One region of the Ornithinimicrobium kibberense genome, then DNA from elsewhere that is predicted to be linked to it. Evidence: predicted binding sites of a transcription regulator. Region 1 holds the regulator's gene; the other holds the start of a gene.
The links. The regulator Rex, encoded in region 1, represses fermentation and respiration genes when NADH is low (regulators of the CRP and FNR family bind a similar motif). The targets are predictions, from matches to a motif close to CTTGTGAANNNNTTCACAAG.
Positions count from the first base shown of each region.

Region 2: a site for Rex is predicted at 4,013-4,032, ahead of FJR00_RS08825 (geranylgeranyl reductase family protein). Genes of this name have one in related genera too.

Region 1 is NZ_VFXM01000001.1:49,126-57,291, forward strand. It holds gene hemB (porphobilinogen synthase) at 1-830, opposite strand, end outside; gene FJR00_RS00255 (bifunctional uroporphyrinogen-III C-methyltransferase/uroporphyrinogen-III synthase) at 827-2,485, opposite strand; gene hemC (hydroxymethylbilane synthase) at 2,489-3,496, opposite strand; gene FJR00_RS00265 (glutamyl-tRNA reductase) at 3,493-4,887, opposite strand; gene FJR00_RS00270 (redox-sensing transcriptional repressor Rex) at 4,884-5,549, opposite strand; gene FJR00_RS00275 (glutaredoxin family protein) at 5,636-5,968, opposite strand; gene FJR00_RS00280 (30S ribosomal protein bS22) at 6,062-6,160, opposite strand; gene FJR00_RS00285 (helix-turn-helix domain-containing protein) at 6,396-6,596, opposite strand; gene FJR00_RS00290 (acetoin utilization protein AcuC) at 6,777-7,964, opposite strand; gene FJR00_RS00295 (GNAT family N-acetyltransferase) at 8,016-8,166, opposite strand, start outside.
Region 2 is NZ_VFXM01000009.1:15,737-23,902, forward strand. It holds gene FJR00_RS08805 (NADH-quinone oxidoreductase subunit D) at 1-653, opposite strand, end outside; gene FJR00_RS08810 (NADH-quinone oxidoreductase subunit C) at 800-1,603, opposite strand; gene FJR00_RS08815 (NuoB/complex I 20 kDa subunit family protein) at 1,600-2,154, opposite strand; gene FJR00_RS08820 (NADH-quinone oxidoreductase subunit A) at 2,245-2,610, opposite strand; gene FJR00_RS08825 (geranylgeranyl reductase family protein) at 2,702-3,997, opposite strand; gene FJR00_RS08830 (exonuclease domain-containing protein) at 4,122-4,868, opposite strand; gene FJR00_RS08835 (DUF294 nucleotidyltransferase-like domain-containing protein) at 4,870-6,720, opposite strand; gene FJR00_RS08840 (demethylmenaquinone methyltransferase) at 6,758-7,462, opposite strand; gene FJR00_RS08845 (isochorismate synthase) at 7,498-8,166, shown strand, end outside.

The sequences.
Region 1 (8,166 bases):
TCCGAGACGGCGGCCACGTCGGCCACCACGTCCAGGTAGGGCAGCGCCGGCTTGACCATGACCAGGTCCGCCCCCTCCGCCAGGTCGAGGCGCAGCTCGCGCAGGCTCTCCGTGCGGTTGGCGGGGTCCTGCTGGTAGGTCGCCCGGTCGCCGCGGAGGCTGGAGCCGACGGCCTCCCGGAACGGCCCGTACGCGGCGGAGGCGTACTTGGCGGTGTAGGCCAGCACGGCGACGTCCTGGTGCCCGGCGGCGTCGAGCGCCTCCCGGACGACGCGCACCTGCCCGTCCATCATCCCGCTGGGGCCTACGACGTGGGCCCCGGCCCGGGCCTGCTCGACCGCCATCACGGCGTAGCGCTCCAGCGTGGCGTCGTTGTCGACCCGTCCCTGGTCGTCCAGCACCCCGCAGTGCCCGTGGTCGGTGAACTCGTCCAGGCACAGGTCGCTCATGAGGACCGTCTCGTCCCCCAGCTCGGCACGCAGGGACCGCAGGGCCCGGTTGAGCACCCCGTCGGGGTCCGTGCCGCAGCTGCCGGTGGCGTCCTTGTCGTCCTCGGCGGGGACCCCGAAGACCATGATCCCGCCGACCCCTGCCGCGACCGCCTCGGACGCCGCACGCAGGAGGGAGTCCGGGGTGTGCTGGACGACGCCGGGCATGGAGGTGATCCCCCGGGGCTCGGGGATGCCGTCGCGCACGAAGACCGGCAGCACGAGCTCTGCGGGGTGCACCCGGGTCTGGGCGACCAGGCGGCGCACCGCAGGGGTGGTGCGCAGCCGTCTTGGCCGCTCGTGCGGCCGGGCGAGCGGGCCGGCGGCCGCGCGCCCGGTCATCGGCGGGACCGGGTCCGCCGCCCGGCGGTGCGGCGCTGGCTGGGACGCAGCACCGGCTGCCCCTCGGCCCGGGCCCGGGCAGCCACCTCACGGGCGTGCTGGGCCAGGGCGTCCACGAGCATCGTGGCGCTGGGCTCGGGCGGGACCACGTCCACCCGCAGCCCGTGCTCCTCGGCGGTCCTCGCCGTCGCCGGCCCGATGCAGGCGATGATCGTGCTCGGGTGCGGCTTGCCGGCGATGCCGACGAGGTTGCGCACCGTCGAGGATGAGGTGAAGCAGACCGCGTCGAAGGCTCCACCCTTGATCGACTCCCGCACGGGGGCGGGCGGCGGCGCGGCGCGCACGGTCCGGTAGGCGGTGACGTCGTCGACCTCCCAGCCGACCTCCTGCAGCCCGGCGACGAGGGTCTCGGTGGCGATGTCGGCGCGGGGCAGGAACACCCGGTTGATGGGGTCGAGCACGTCGTCGTAGGGCGGCCACTCCTCGAGCAGGCCGAGCGCCGACTGCTCCCCCTGGGGGACGAGGTCCGGCTCCAGCCCCCACTCGCGCAGGGCGGCGGCCGTCACCCCGCCCACGGCGGCGATCTTGAGCCCGGCGAAGGCGCGGGCGTCCAGGCCCAGGGCCTCGAACTTCTCCCGCACGGCCCGCACCGCGTTGACCGAGGTGAACCCGATCCACTCGTAGCGTCCGGTGACCAGCCCCTTGACGGCCCGGTCCATCTGCTGGGGGGTGCGCGGGGGCTCCACGCTGATGGTGGGCACCACCGAGGAGGTGGCCCCGTAGGCCGCGATCCGCTCGGTCATGCTCACCGACTGCTCCTTGGTGCGCGGCACGAGGATGGACCAGCCGAAGAGCGGCTTGGTCTCGTACCACGACAGCTCGGCGCGCAGCTCGACCTGGCGACCCACGACCGCGACCGAGGCGTCGGGGCAGTCCGGGCAACCCCGCTCCAGCGCCTGGATCGCCCCCGCCAGGGTGGTGACCTTGGTGTGCTGGGTCGTGGTGGTGCCGTGCTCGGTCAGCGCCACCGGGCTGTCCGTCGGCCGGCCGGCGTCGAGCAGCCCCTGCAGCGCCTGCCGGAGCGGGTCGCCGGAGCCGAGGACCACGACGGTGATGTCGTCGCGGGCCGACAGCGACCAGTCGACACCGGACTCCCCGGCGGTGATCATGTGCAGCTCGCCGCCACCCTCGGAGGTGGTCAGCGGGACCCCGGCGTAGGCCGGGACCGACCAGGCGGTGCTCACGCCGGGGACGATCTCGAAGGGCACGCCCGCGTCCCGGCAGGCGAGGGCCTCGGCGGCCAGCCCGCTGAAGGCGCTGGGGTCGCCGTCCATGAGCCGCACGACCAGGTGCGACGGTGCGTCGAAGGCGGCGGCGGCGCGCACGAGCAGCTCGCACCGGCGCCTCTCGGTCGGGGACGGACCGTCCAACTCGTCGGCGACGACGAGGTCGACGTCCTCCCGCGTCCACGCGGCGAGCTGGTCGGCCTGCGCGGCGGTGTCGAGGACGACCACGTCGGCGGCGGCCAGGTAGTCCCGGGCGCGCACGGTGAGCAGGCCGGGGTCACCCGGTCCGGCGCCGACGAAGGCGACGCGTCCGCAGGTGGCGGGCCGCGTCTCGGCGGCCGTGTCGATCGGGGCGGCGTCGGTGCTCACTTCTCACGCTCCGGTGAAGAGGGACCCCCCGGCCGCGGCGTCGTCGCTGCGGCCGACCACGGGGTCGGGACGGGACAGCAGGTGCTCGGCCACCTCGTGGCCGAGCGCGACCGGGTCGGACCCGGTCTCCGCGTGGCGGCGGGGGACGTCCCCCAGGGCCACGAAGGCGGTGAGGGCCAGGGCGCCGTCCGCGCCGGCCCGGGCGAGCGCGCCGACGGGTGCGGTGCAGCCCGCCTCGAGGCGGGCGAGGACCGCCCGCTCGGCCGTGACGGCGGCCCGGGTGGGGGCGTCCTCCAGGACGTCGCGCAGGAAGCGGGCGAGGGGCCGGTCGTCCTCCCGGCACTCCACCGCCAGCGCGCCCTGACCCGCGGCGGGGAGCATCACGTCGGGGTCGAGACGGTCGGTGGCCTCGCCCGCCCGGCCGAGCCGGGACAGGCCGGCGCAGGCCAGGACGACGGCGTCGAGCTGCCCGTCGCGCACCAGGCCGATGCGGGTGCCAACGTTGCCCCGGATGTCGCGCACGTCCAGGTCCGGCCGGGCCAGGGCCAGCTGGGCCGCCCGCCGCGGCGACCCGGTGCCGACCGAGGCCCCCCTGGGCAGGGCGTCCAGCGTCAGGCCGTCGCGCGCGACGAGGGCGTCGCGGGGGTCCTCCCGCTCCGGGACGGCGGCCACGACCAGGCCGGGCTCGGCCGCGGTGGGCAGGTCCTTGAGCGAGTGCACCGCCAGGTCGACCTCGCCCGCACGCAGCGCGTCCCGCAGGGCCGAGGCGAAGACGCCGGTGCCGCCGATCTGCCGCAGGCTGGCCCGGGACACGTCGCCCTCGGTCCGCACGTGCACGAGCTCGACCCGGACGCCGGCGGCCCGCAGCCGGTCGGCGACCCAGCCGGACTGGCTGGTCGCCAGGGCGCTGGCCCGGGTGCCGAGGCGCAGGGGGCGGTCGGGCAGGTCGTGGCCGGAGGTGCTGACCGCTGTCGCGGGCGTCGTCGTGGTCGTCGTCGTGGGCGTCGTCATGGACGGGCCCCCCTGTCCGCGGGCGCGGAGGGGAGCGACGCCTCCGAGATCGGTGCGGCGGTCACCTCGGGCGGCGCGGTGCGCACGACCGCCGGCTCCGCCGGGTCGAGGTCGAACAGCTCCCGGAGGGCCTGCCCGTAGTCGGCCGGCTCACCACCGTGCTGCAGCTCCTTGACCCGCACCGAGGGGGTGTGGAGGAGCTTGTCGACCACCCGTTGCACGGTCCGGCGCACCTCGGCCCGCTCGTCCTGGGCCAGGTGCGGCACCCGCTGGTCGAGCCGGACCATCTCCTGGTCGACGACCCGGGCGGCCTGGGCACGGAGGGCGGCCAGCGTGGGGCCGAGGCGGGCGGCCCGACGCTCGGTCAGGTAGGTGGCGACCTCGGCGGTGACCAGGTCGCGCACGGCCTCCACCGCCACGCGGTCGCCGGACCCGGAGGCTGCGCCGTCGCCGGACCCGGACGTCATCTCGCGCTGGAGGTCGGCCAGCGCCCACAGCCGCACGCCGTCGATCCCGGTCACCGCCGGGTCCACGTCGCGCGGGAGGGCCAGGTCGAGCAGCACGGCGGGGCTGTCCACCCGTCCGGCGCCCGCGCGCGCCTCCTGCAGGGCGTCGGCCTCCAGGACGTGGCCGACCGCACCGGTGCAGGTCACCACGAGGTCGGCGCCCGCGGCCAGGTCCAGCACGTCCACCCAGTCGCCGGTGCCCGCCCCGTGCTCGCCGGCCAGGCGGTCGGCCCGGGCGGCCGTGCGGTTGACCACGGTGAGGTCCCGGACACCGGCCCGCGCCAGCGTGGCCACGGCGAGGCCGGACATGGCCCCGGCGCCGACGACGACCGTGCGGGCACCGGCCAGGTCGGGCAGGACGGTGGCCGCCAGGTCGAGCCCCGTGCTCACCAGCGACCGGGACACCTCGTCGATGGTGGTCTCGGCGTGGGCCCGCTTGCCCACCCGCAACGCCTGCTGCAGCAGCGGGTTGAGCACCGGCCCCACCCGCCCGTCCTGCTGGGCGGAGGCCAGCGCGTCGCGCAGCTGCCCCAGGATCTGGCTCTCGCCGACGGCCATCGAGTCCAGGCCGCAGGCGACCCCGAACAGGTGGCTGACCGCCCGCTCGTCGTAGTGGACGTAGAGGTGCGGGTTCAGCTGCTCGCGCGGGATCCCGGTGAGCTCGCACATGCGCTCCCCCACCTCGGTGAGGGCACCGTGGAAGGTGCCGGCCTCGACGACGACCTCGAGCCGGTTGCAGGTGGCCAGGACCAGGGCCTCCTCGACGTGCTCCCCGGCACCGACCCGGGAGGCGAGGTCGCGCGCGCCCTCGGGGCCCAGCGCGGCCCGCTCGAGCAGGTCCATGGGGGCGGTGCGGTGGGACAGCCCCACGACGAGGACGCTCATCCCACGTCCTCCCCGTCGGCCGTGGACAGGGCCTGCTGGTGCTCGTGGAAGGCCAGGATGGCCAGCTCGGCGGCCAGGTCGACGGCCCGCACGTGCACCGTCGGCGGCACCCTCAGGACGGCGGGGGCGAAGTTGAGGATCGACCGGACCCCGCCCTCGACGAGAGCGTCGGCCACCTCCTGGGCGGCGCCGGCCGGGGTGGTGATCACGCCCACGCCCGCCCGGGTCGACCCGGGCGTGAGCCGGTCCATGGTGGTCACGGTCAAGCCGTCGATCCGTCGGCCCACGACGGCCGGGTCGGTGTCCACGAGGGCGGTGACGTGGAAGCCACGGGTGGTCAGGCCCCCGTAGGAGGCCAGGGCCCGCCCCAGGTTGCCCATGCCCACGATGACCACCGGTCGGGTTCGGCTCAGGCCCAGCTCGGCGGCGATCTGGTCCGACAGCCGGGGGACGTCGTAGCCGACTCCGCGCACGCCGTAGGAACCCAGGCTGGAGAGGTCCTTGCGCACCTGGGCCGACCGTACGCCGCTGAGGTCCGCCAGCTCCTCGCTCGACACCGACGCCCGACCCTCGTCCCCCAGGGAGGTCAGGGCCCGCAGGTAGCCGGGCAGTCGCCCGACGGTGGCCTCCGGTACCCCGCGTCGGGTGGGCTCGGCCGTCATGGGCGCAGCGGCTCCTCTCGGATGACTGACGTCGAGCGGGGCCTTATATCAGACCGGCACCGACGCTCGACGAGGACCCCCTCACTCTAGGGTCGTCGCCGCCGTCGGACCAAAACGCGGGCCGGGAGGCTCCGACCCGCGGGCCCCACGGCGGCCCGCACGGTGCGCTCGTCCACCCGCCAGTGGGCGACCTCCCTCCCGTCGACGAGCAGCACGGGCACGAGGGTCGTCCACCGTTCGCGGGCGCCGCCGGGCACCGGGCCCACGTCCAGATCGACGAGGTGCACCGGGACCTCCGGCCCGACGGCCCGTCGGACCACGTCGATCATCTCCTGGCACAGGTGGCAGCCCTGCCGGGTCACCACCTCCACCCGGGGGCCGGACCCGGCCCGCGGCGCGGACGGGCGCCACCACGGCATACCTGCTCCTTCCGGGACAGCACGACGGCGCCGCCCGGGGGCGACGCCGTCACAGGGCTCGGGCCACGACCGCACCCGGTCGTGGCCGTTCGCTCACTTCTTGTTGCGACGCTGGTGACGCGTCTTGCGCAGCAGCTTGCGGTGCTTCTTCTTCGCCATCCGCTTGCGGCGCTTCTTGATCACAGAGCCCATGGGCCGTCCTTCGTCTCGATGGTCGGGTCGTGCCTCGGCGTCACGCGGGGCGACCGGCCAGGGTCGCGGCCCAGGCACCGGCAGGTGACGGCACCGGCGACGGCATCGCTGCCACGCTCACCCGCACGACGAACCGGCCCAGCCTAGCGCGCGGGTCCACCCTGCCCCAAACGGCGCAGCCACGCCGACCACGGGGCGGACACCCCGGGGCCGGCCGGCCCCGGCGGGCCGCCGCTCAGGCGGTGCCGTGGTAGGAGTCCTGCAGGTAGTCGTGGACCGCCTTCTCCGGGACCCGGAAGGAGCGTCCCACCCGCACCGCGGGGAGCTCGCCGGAGTGCACCAGCCGGTACACCGTCATCTTGGACACGCGCATCACCGCGGCCACCTCGGCCACGGTCATGAACGTCATCTCGCCGAGCTGACGCTCTTCAGCCATTAGGACGCTTCCCGTCTCTTCGGTATAGACGTGGGAACGGTCGCGGCTTCCCCTCCGGCCCGCCTCCACGTGTGCTGTCGAAGACACCCTAGGGGCAGAAGTGGGTGCAGGGGAAGTCCGGGACCCCGGTGTCCAGCGCGACACGCGGGACGGGGCGGACGGGACGGGAGGGACGGGCGGTCAGTCGAAGTACGGGTCCAGGCCCCAGCCGGGGAAGATCGCGCGACGGGTGGCCATGATCGCCGAGTCGACGGCGTCCTCGGGGTCGTGGCCCTCCGACCACTCCCCGTAGCGGATCGGCCGGCCCCCACGGTCGCCCATGAGCGTCGGCGCCTCCCTCCCGTAGACCTCCTGCACGTGGTCCCGCCAGGACTGCGGCACCGGGGTCACCGGGTCCACGGGACGCCCGGTGACCACGCCCACGACGTGGGTCCACGCCCGCGGCACCACGTCGACGAGCTCGTAGCCACCGCCGCCCAGGGCGATCCAGCGGCCGTCCGAGGTCCCGTCGGCCAGCTCGCGGACCCACGCCGTCGCCACGGCCATGGCGTCCACCGTGACGCTCAGGTGGGCCAGCGGGTCGGAGAAGTGCGCGTCGCACCCGTGCTGGCTGACGATCACCTCGGGGTCGAAGGCCTCGACGACGGCGGGCACCACCGCGCGGTAGGCCCGGAGCCAGCCCTCGTCGCCCGTGCCCGGCGGCAGCGCGACGTTGACGGCGGTGTCCATCGCCTTCGCCCCTCCGGTGTCCCCCGGGAAGCCGGTGCCGGGGAAGAGGGCCCGGCCCGTCTCGTGGATCGAGAGGGTCATCACCCGGTCCTCGTTCCAGAAGCAGCGCTCGACCCCGTCGCCGTGGTGCACGTCCAGGTCCAGGTAGAGCACCCGTCGCGCGCCCAGGTCGAGCAGGCGACGGATCCCCACGGCGATGTCGTTGTAGACGCAGAACCCGCTGGAGGACTCCGGCATCGCGTGGTGCAGGCCACCCGCGATGTTGACCGCCCGCCGGGCGCGGCCCTCCCAGACCGCCTCGCAGGCCTCCACGGTGCCCCCGACCGCCAGGCTGGAGGCCTCGTGCATGCCGCGGAAGGCGGGGGTGTCCTCCGTGCCGACGCCGTGCCTGCCGGTCGCCGACCCGGGGTCGGCGGATGCCGCCCTGACGGCCTCGACCAGCTCGGGGGTGTGCACGCTCAGCAGCTCGGCCTCCGTGGCCTCCCGGACGGGGCGGACCTCGACGTCCGGATGGTCCAGCAGCCCGAGGGAGTCGGCGAGGCGGTGGGTCAGGTCGAGCCGGGAGGGGTGCATCGGGTGCCCGGGACCGAAGTCGTACGCGGTGTAGCGCTCGTCCCACATCACCCATGACCCGGTCATGGAGCCCACGCTAGACCACGGTGCGCGGGGCCCGGTCGGGGCCCGACCCGCTCAGAGCGAGGTGGGGACGCCGCCGGTGTCGCTCAGCGGGTAGACCATCATCATCTCCTCGGAGTCGGCGTCCTCGTCGTCGACCCCCCGGATGCGCATCGGCCGGCGGTCGTCGGTGGGCCGGAAGCCGAAGCTGGACGCGAACGCGACC
Region 2 (8,166 bases), on a different contig from region 1:
TCCAGCAGCAGGGTCTCCAGCTGCCGGATCCCCCGGCGCAGCTCGGGCAGCTCGGCCTCCAGCTGGTCCAGGTGCTCGGGGAGCACGTCCTGGGCGACACCGCCGGGCCGGACGTAGGCGTGGTTCATCCGCAGGCCGGAGATGGCCTCCAGGAAGCGCAGGATGCGTTCCCGCTCGCGGAAGCCGGTCGTCATGATCGTCGTGGCGCCCAGCTCCATGCCGCCGGTGGCCAGGGCGATGAGGTGGGAGGAGATCCGGTTGAGCTCCATGGTGAGCACGCGGATGTCGCTGGCCCGCTGCGGGACCTGGTCGGTGATGCCCAGCAGCTTCTCCACCGCCAGGCTGTAGGCGGCCTCGTTGAAGATCGGCGTCAGGTAGTCCATCCGGGTGCAGAACGTGGTGCCCTGCACCCAGGTGCGGAACTCCATGTTCTTCTCGATCCCGGTGTGCAGGAAGCCGATGCCGGCCCGGGCCTCGCGGACGGTCTCCCCGTCGAGCTCGAGGACGAGCCGGAGCACGCCGTGGGTCGAGGGGTGCTGCGGACCCATGTTGACCACGATCCGCTCGGCGCCGAGGGTCGAGACGTCCTGGGCGATGTCGTCCCAGTCGCCGCCGGCCGCGTCGAAGACGGGGTCGCTCTCGACGGTCTCCACGGAGGGGCCGCTCGTGGAGTAGTAGTCCGTCGACGCCCGCACCCGGCGCTCGCCGCCCTCGTCGGGCTTGGTGTCGGCGTAGTCGGCCTCGGGGTCGCCGTGCTCCGGGTCGGTGATCTTGCCGCCGCGGGCGGTCGGGTCGATGGTCACGAGTAGCTCCTCCGCTGGTCCGGGGCGGGGATCGTGGCGCCCTTGTACTCCACCGGGACCCCGCCGAGCGGGTAGTCCTTGCGCTGGGGGTGGCCGGCCCAGTCGTCGGGCATGAGGATCCGCGTCAGGCCCGGGTGGCCGTCGAAGACGATCCCGAACATGTCGAAGGTCTCCCGCTCGTGCCAGTCGTTGCCGGGGTAGATGTCCACGATCGAGGGGATATGCGGATCGGCGTCGGGGCAGGTCACCTCGAACCGCACCCGGCGTCCGCCGTTGGTGATCGACAGGAAGTGGTAGACGGCGTGCAGCTCGGCACCCTCGTGCCCGGGCAGGTGCACCCCCGAGACGCCGTTGCACATCTCGAAGCGCAGGCGGGCGTCGTCGCGCAGCGGCTGGAGCAGCTCGCGGAGCTGCTCGCGGCGGGTGACCAGCGTCAGCTCGCCACGGTCGACGACGACCCGCTCGACGCCGGCCTCGAACGCCTCGGGCGCGGCGTCCCGCAGCGCCTCGACGACCTCGTCGAAGTAGGAGCCGTAGGGCGGCTCGGCCGCACCCGGGTAGAGGACGGGGGCCTTCAGACCGCCGTACCCGCTGGTGTCCGTACCCAGGGAGCCCCCGAACATGCCCCGTCGGAAACCCACCTGCACCGGTTCGCCGGGCGTGCCCGACCGGGCGGGGACCGCGGAGGACGCGCCCTCCTGGGCGTGCGTGGTGTCCGCGAGCTGGTCCTCGTCCTGACGTGGCTGGTGGACCTCGTCGCGGGTGCTTCCGTCCGCGGGAGGGGTCTTCTCCTCGCTCATGCCAGCAGCCCCTTCATCTCCTGCCGGGGCACGGCGGCCAGCGCGGCGGCCTCGGCCGCCCTCGCCGCCTGCTCGCGGTGGACGCCGAACTTGAACTCCCGGATCTGGCGCTGCAGCTCCAGGATGGCGTTGAGCAGCATCTCGGGGCGTGGCGGACAGCCGGGCAGGTAGACGTCGACCGGGACGATGTGGTCCACGCCCTGGACGATCGCGTAGTTGTTGAACATGCCGCCCGAGCTGGCGCACACGCCCATGGAGATGACCCACTTGGGGTTGGGCATCTGGTCGTAGACCTGCCGCACGACGGGGGCCATCTTCTGCGAGACGCGCCCGGCGACGATCATCAGGTCGGCCTGGCGGGGGGTCGCGGCGAAGCGCTCCATCCCGAACCGGGCGATGTCGTAGTCGGGGGTCCCGACCGCCATCATCTCGATCGCGCAGCAGGCCAGGCCGAAGGTGGCCGGCCACACCGACTGCTGCCGCAGCTGCCCGGCGATGCCCTCGACGGTCGTCAGCAGGATGCCGCCGGGGATCTTGTCCTCAAGTCCCATGTGTCTCACTCGTCCTTCCGCCGGCCGGGGCGTGCGCCCCGGTCACCGGCACCTCGTCATACCCGCTGCCGTCGTCCACCCTCGCCCTGCTCAGTCCCACTCCAGACCACCCCGGCTCCACTCGTAGACGAACGGGACCGAGACGACGACGAGGAACAGCAGCATCGCCAGCACGGAGAACAGCCCCACCTGGTCGAAGGCGACCGCGAACGGGTAGAGGAAGAGCACCTCGACGTCGAAGACGATGAAGAGCATCGCGGTCAGGTAGAACTTGATCGGGACCCGGCCGCCCTCCTCGGCCTGGGGGGTGGGCTGGATGCCGCACTCGTAGGCCTCGGCCTTGGCCCGGTTGTAGTTCGACCTCCCCAGCAGACCACCGCCGAAGACGGACCCGAAGGCGAAGAGCAGACCGAAGAAGAGGAAGAAGAGAACCGGCAGATAGGGGTGGTAGTCCATCAGAGCCAGGACTCCTTTCGGGACGAGCACGGCGTCGGTCCGGCCCAGGGAGGGGGCGGGCACGCGCCTAGCCTAGTCATGGTCGAGGGGTTCATGCGGCAGGGGTGGCCCGGCTCAGCGCGTTGATGATCCGGTCGTCCAGACCGCCGCCGCGTTCCTGCGGCAGGTTGGCCATGATCTTCAGCAGCAGCCGCATGAGGGCCTTGCGCGGCAGCCCGTAGCGCACGGCCAGCCGCATGATCTCGGGGTTGCCGATGAGCGTGGCGAACTGCTTGCCGAGCATGTAGTAGCCGCCGAGCGAGGCCTTCATGACGGACGGGTAGGACTGCAGCACCGCCTCCCGCTCCCCGGGCGTGGCGCGGGCCAGGGCCGAGGCGACCACCTCGGCCGTGTGCCTGCCCGCCTCCATCGCCTCGGCGATCCCCTCGCCGTTGAACGGGTTGACCATCCCGCCCGCGTCCCCGACCAGCAGCAGGCCCCGGTCGTAGAGCGGCTGGCGGTTGAAGCACATCGGCAGGGCCGCGCCACGGATGGGCCCGATCTGGGTCTCCTCGCCGAACTCCCACTCCTCCGGCATGCCGGCGACCCACCGGCGCATGACGTCCTTGTAGTCGAAGGTGCCGAAGTCCTTGGCGGTGTCCAGGATCCCCAGCCCGACGTTGGCGGTGCCGTCGCCGACGGGGAAGATCCACCCGTAGCCGGGCATGAGCACGTCCTGCTCGCCGTTCTCGCCCTTGGCCCACAGCTCCAGCCAGGACTCGATGTAGTCGTCGTCGTGCCGGGGCGTGGTGTAGTAGGTGCGGACCGCCACCCCCATCGGGCGGTCGTCGCGCTTGGGCCGGTCCATCGACAGCGACAGCCGGCTGGAGTTGCCGTCGGCGGCCACGACCACCTGGGCCCGGAACTCCCGGGTCTGGCCCGTCGGCCGCCCGTTCTCCCCCATGACCTTGGCCCGCACGCCGCAGATGTGGCCGCGGTGGTCCAGCACCGGCTCGGAGACGTTCATCCGCTCGATAAGCCGGGTCCCGCGCGTCTCCGCGTGCCGGGCGAGGATCTCGTCGAGGTCCATCCGGGTGCGGACCAGGCCGTAGGGCGGGAAGGTGGCGTTGCCGGGCCAGTCCAGCTCCATCCGGACGCCGCCGCCGAGGATCCGCAGGCCCTTGGTGCGGTGCCAGCCGTCCTCCTCCCGGATCGGCACGCCCAGGCTGATGAGCTCGCGCACCGCGCGGGGGGTCAGGCCGTCCCCGCAGATCTTGTCGCGGGGGAAGGAGGCCTTCTCGAGCAGGAGCACGTCCAGCCCGTGGGCCGCCAGGTATGCGGCGGTCGAGGCCCCTCCCGGGCCCGCCCCGACGACGATCACGTCGGCCGTCTCGACCTGTTCACCCACGGTGTCTACGCCTCGCTTGTGCCAACCTTCACGAACCCGGTCAGTCTAGGTGGCACCGTCCCCCGGGCCGGGCGAGGGGACCCTGCCCCGAATTAGGGGACGTCAGCATGCCCGAAGGTCCCGGTCAGCGCTCGAGGACGTCGGAGAGCAGGAGCGCCCGCTTCCGGCGCAGCGCGAGCGTGGCGGTCTGGGCCAGGAAGAGCTCCCCGCAGGCGACGGCGTCGACGAGCGCCGAGTGCGCCCGGTAGCGCGGCAGGTGGTGCCGGGCCCGGCAGGCGTGCAGGCGGACCGCGCCCGGCCGCATCTCGCTGTGCTGGGCCCCGAGCAGCCGCCGCTCCACCTCGAGGGTGTCCACCACCTGCAGGTCCAGCCAGGTCCCGAGCTCACGCACCCCCGCGTCCTCGAGGAAGGTCGTCTCGACCTGGGCGAAGTGCGCCAGCAGCACGCGACGGTGCCCGTCGTCGGTCAGGAAGGCCGTCATCACCTCCGGCAGCACCTCGGCCACGGTCGGCTCCGTGGCCAGCCGGTCGTCGGTGAGCCCGTGGAGGGTCGCCGACTCCCCGACGTCGCCCCGGGGCCGGACCGGGAGGTGCCGGGCCCCCGCCAGGACCACCTCCCCGGCCCGCACGGGGACGAGGCCGAAGGAGAGCGGCTCGTGCCTCGACGGCTGCAGGCCGGTGGTCTCCAGGTCGAGGGCCAGCAGCTCCACCTCGTCCAGGGGGGTGCCCGGGGCGTACGGGGCCGCGGCGGACAGCCGCTCCCACGCCTGCGCCAGGGACGGGTCGAGGTCCTCTCGGAGGGGACCCCGCCGACGCACGCCCGGGGACCGGCCCAGGCCCAGCCGGGCCCGCCAGTCGTCCCACCGGCCCACCTCAGGTCACCTGCGGCAGCCGGGTGCTGAGCCCGTGCTGGGCCTGCCGCACGATCTGGAACGCGTCGCGCAGGTGCCGGCGGTCCAGGCTGCTGAGGCTCTCGGGGTCCAGGTGGTTGTCGGGACGGCGCCCGTCGCGCACCTGGGCCACCTGGTGCTGCAGGCGCAGGTAGGACATCAGCTCGTGCGCGTCCGCCAGGTCGACCGCGGACTCGACCGGCAGGACCCCGCGCGCCCGGGCCGCCGCGAGCCGGGCCCCGGTGGGCAGGGCCGTGGCGCCGGCCCGCAGCGCGTGCACCCGCGCCAGCTGGACGATGGCCGAGATGCCCCGCTTGATGTCGAGGGTGTCCCGGTGCTCCCCGGCGTCCTCGAGCACGAAGCCCCGGAAGAAGCCGATCGGCGGACGCATCCGGGCGGCCTGGCCGGCGAGGTGGGCCAGGAGCAGGTCCGACCGTGCGCCACGCGCCACCACCTCCTCGCGCAGCCGACGGACGAGCTCGGCGTCGCCGTGCACGGCCCGCATGTCGTAGAAGATCGCGGCCCACAGCACCGCGTCGGGCTGCGGCTCGTGCGCCCACCGGGCGAACTGGACCTGCCAGTCGTGGACCCGCTTGCGCCACCGGGGGTTGGTCGCCATCACGTCGCCGTCGCACCGCTCCAGGCCGCACGCCTCGAGCGCGTCGGTCACCCGTCCGGCCACCGCGCCCCACCACGGGTCCTCGGGGTCGGCCTCGTCGGCCAGCACCATCGCGTGGTCCTGGTCGCCCCGCAGCGTCAGCTCCTCGCGGGCGGCCGACCCCAGGGCCACCCAGGCCCAGGGGGCCGGTGCGGAGCCCAGCTCGGCCTCGGCGAGCTCGAGGACGCGGACGGTGACCGCGTCGGTGAGGGCCGTGGCCACCCGGCCGACGTCCTCGGCGGTGGCGTCCTCGGTGACGAGCTGCTCCACGATGCGCGGGATCCGCGCGGCCAGGCCGACGACGGCGTCCACGTCGCGCGCCTTGGCCAGGTCGGTGACCAGGTAGACCGGGTTGGACCGTTCCAGCCGGACCAGGTCGGTCGTGGTGACCAGTCCCACCACCTGCCCCTCGGCGTCGACGACCGGCAGGTGGTGGATGTTGCGGCCGGTCATCTCCAGCATGACCTCCAGCGCCAGCGCCTGGCTGCTGATCGTCACCGGGTCCAGGGTCATCACCTCCCGCACCGGGCGGTCCGTCGGCGTGCCGGCCGCGACGACCCGCCGGCGCAGGTCTCGGTCGGTGAGGATCCCGACCAGGCGGTCCTGCTCCATCACCAGGATCGAGGAGACCCCCGCCTCGGTCATCCGCCGGGCGGCCTCGGCGATGGTGACCTGCGGCGCGGTGGACACGGGGGCCGAGCGCAGCAGGTCGGCGACCGCCGTGCGGAAGACGGCCGACCCCGTCCGGGGCTGCTGCAGCTGGCCGAGGGCGGTGCGGATGCGGCCGTGGTGGGTCGCCGCGAAGAACACGGCCACCTCGGGGTGGTCCCGGGCGAGCTCGTCGAAGTCGGCCTGCGGCAGGGTGATGAACAGGCTGTCCTCCCGCGCGGTCGCGTCGTAGCGGATGGGTCCGTGCTCGACGAGGGCGGACATCCCGAAGCAGCCCCCCGCCCCCACCCGGTCCACCAGCCGCCCCTCGTCGGTGATGTCGACCGCACCGCTGCGCACCACCCACAGCCGGTCCCCCCGCCCGCCGGCGTGCAGCACGACGCTCCCCCGCCGCGCGTAGCGCAGGCTGCACCGGGCGGGCAGCCGGTCGAGCACCTCCTCCGGCAGCGCGTCGAAGGGCGGGTGCTGGGCCAGGAAGTCCCTGACCTCGGCGAGCTCGACGTCCATGTCGGTGCCTCCTTCGGCAGTCCCGGGGTATGCCGTGTCAGTCCCCGGCGGCGACCGCGTGGTGGACGGCCACCACGCCTCCGGTGAGGTTGCGCCACCGCACCCGTTCCCAGCCGGCGTCCCGGATGCGCCGGGCCAGCGTGCGCTGGTCCGGCCAGGCCTGGATCGACTCGGCCAGGTAGACGTAGGAGTCGGGGTTGGAGCTGACCCGTCGGGCGACCCGCGGCAGGGCCTTCATGAGGTAGCCGCTGTAGACGGTGGAGAAGACCGGCACGACCGGGGTGGAGAACTCGCAGACGACCAGCCGGCCGCCCGGGCGGACGACCCGGCGGAACTCCCGCAGCGCCCGGTCCACGTCGGCGACGTTGCGCAGCCCGAAGCTCATCGTCACCACGTCGAAGGAGTCGTCGGCGAAGGGCAGCGCCATCGCGTCGGCCGCGGTGAACGGCAGGTCGGGACGGCGCCGGTAGCCCTCCTGCAGCATCCCGAGGGAGAAGTCCGCCGGCACGACATGCACCCCCCGGTCGGCGTAGGGCTCGCTGGAGGTGCCCGTCCCGGCGGCGATGTCCAGCACCCGCTCGCCCGGGGAGGCGTCCACCGCCCGCGCCACGGCACGCCGCCACAGGTGGTCCATCCCCCCGGACAGCACGGTGTTGGTCAGGTCGTAGCGACGGGCCACCCCGTCGAACATCTCGGCGACCTCGCGGGGGTTCTTCTCCAGGCTGGCGCGGGAGGGGCTCATGGGGCCCATCCTCGCACCACCTACAGTGATCCCTCGTGCCCCCGCCTCCACCGCACCTGCGTGCGCGTTCGGTCGCGGTCGACGTGACCGGCGACCTGCTCACCCGTGTCCCCGACGAGGTCGACCCCCGGGAGGTGGTCGCCTGGCTGCGGGAGGGGGACGGCATGGTCGGCTGGGGCCGGGCCGCCGTCGTGCGGACCGCCGGGGTCGGACGCTTCGAGGCCGCCGAGGCCTGGTGGGACCAGGTCCGCGCGGACGCGCAGGTCGAGGACGAGGTCCGGCTGCCCGGCAGCGGTCTGGTGGCCTTCGGCTCCTTCGCCTTCTCCCCCCGCTCCGGCGACGAGAGCGTCCTGACCGTGCCCCGGACGCTCATCGGCCGGCGCGACGGCCTGGCCTGGGTGACCCAGGTGGTGGCCGGGGACGAGCCGTGGCCGGCCGGCCACCCGGCCGAGATGCTGGCCCGGAGCAACCCGCACCTGGGCCGGCTCGACCCCCTTGTGGAGCTCCCCGGGACCGTGCCGGCGACGGACTGGCCGCGGGTCGTGGCCCGGGCGGTCCGCCGGATCGGCACCGGCGCCGTCGAGAAGGTCGTCCTCGCCCGGGACGTGGCGGTGCGCCACCGCGACGGGGACGTCGTCCGGGTCGCCCCGGTGCTGGAGCGCCTGCAGGCCCGGTACGGCGCCACCTGGACGTTCGCCGTCGAC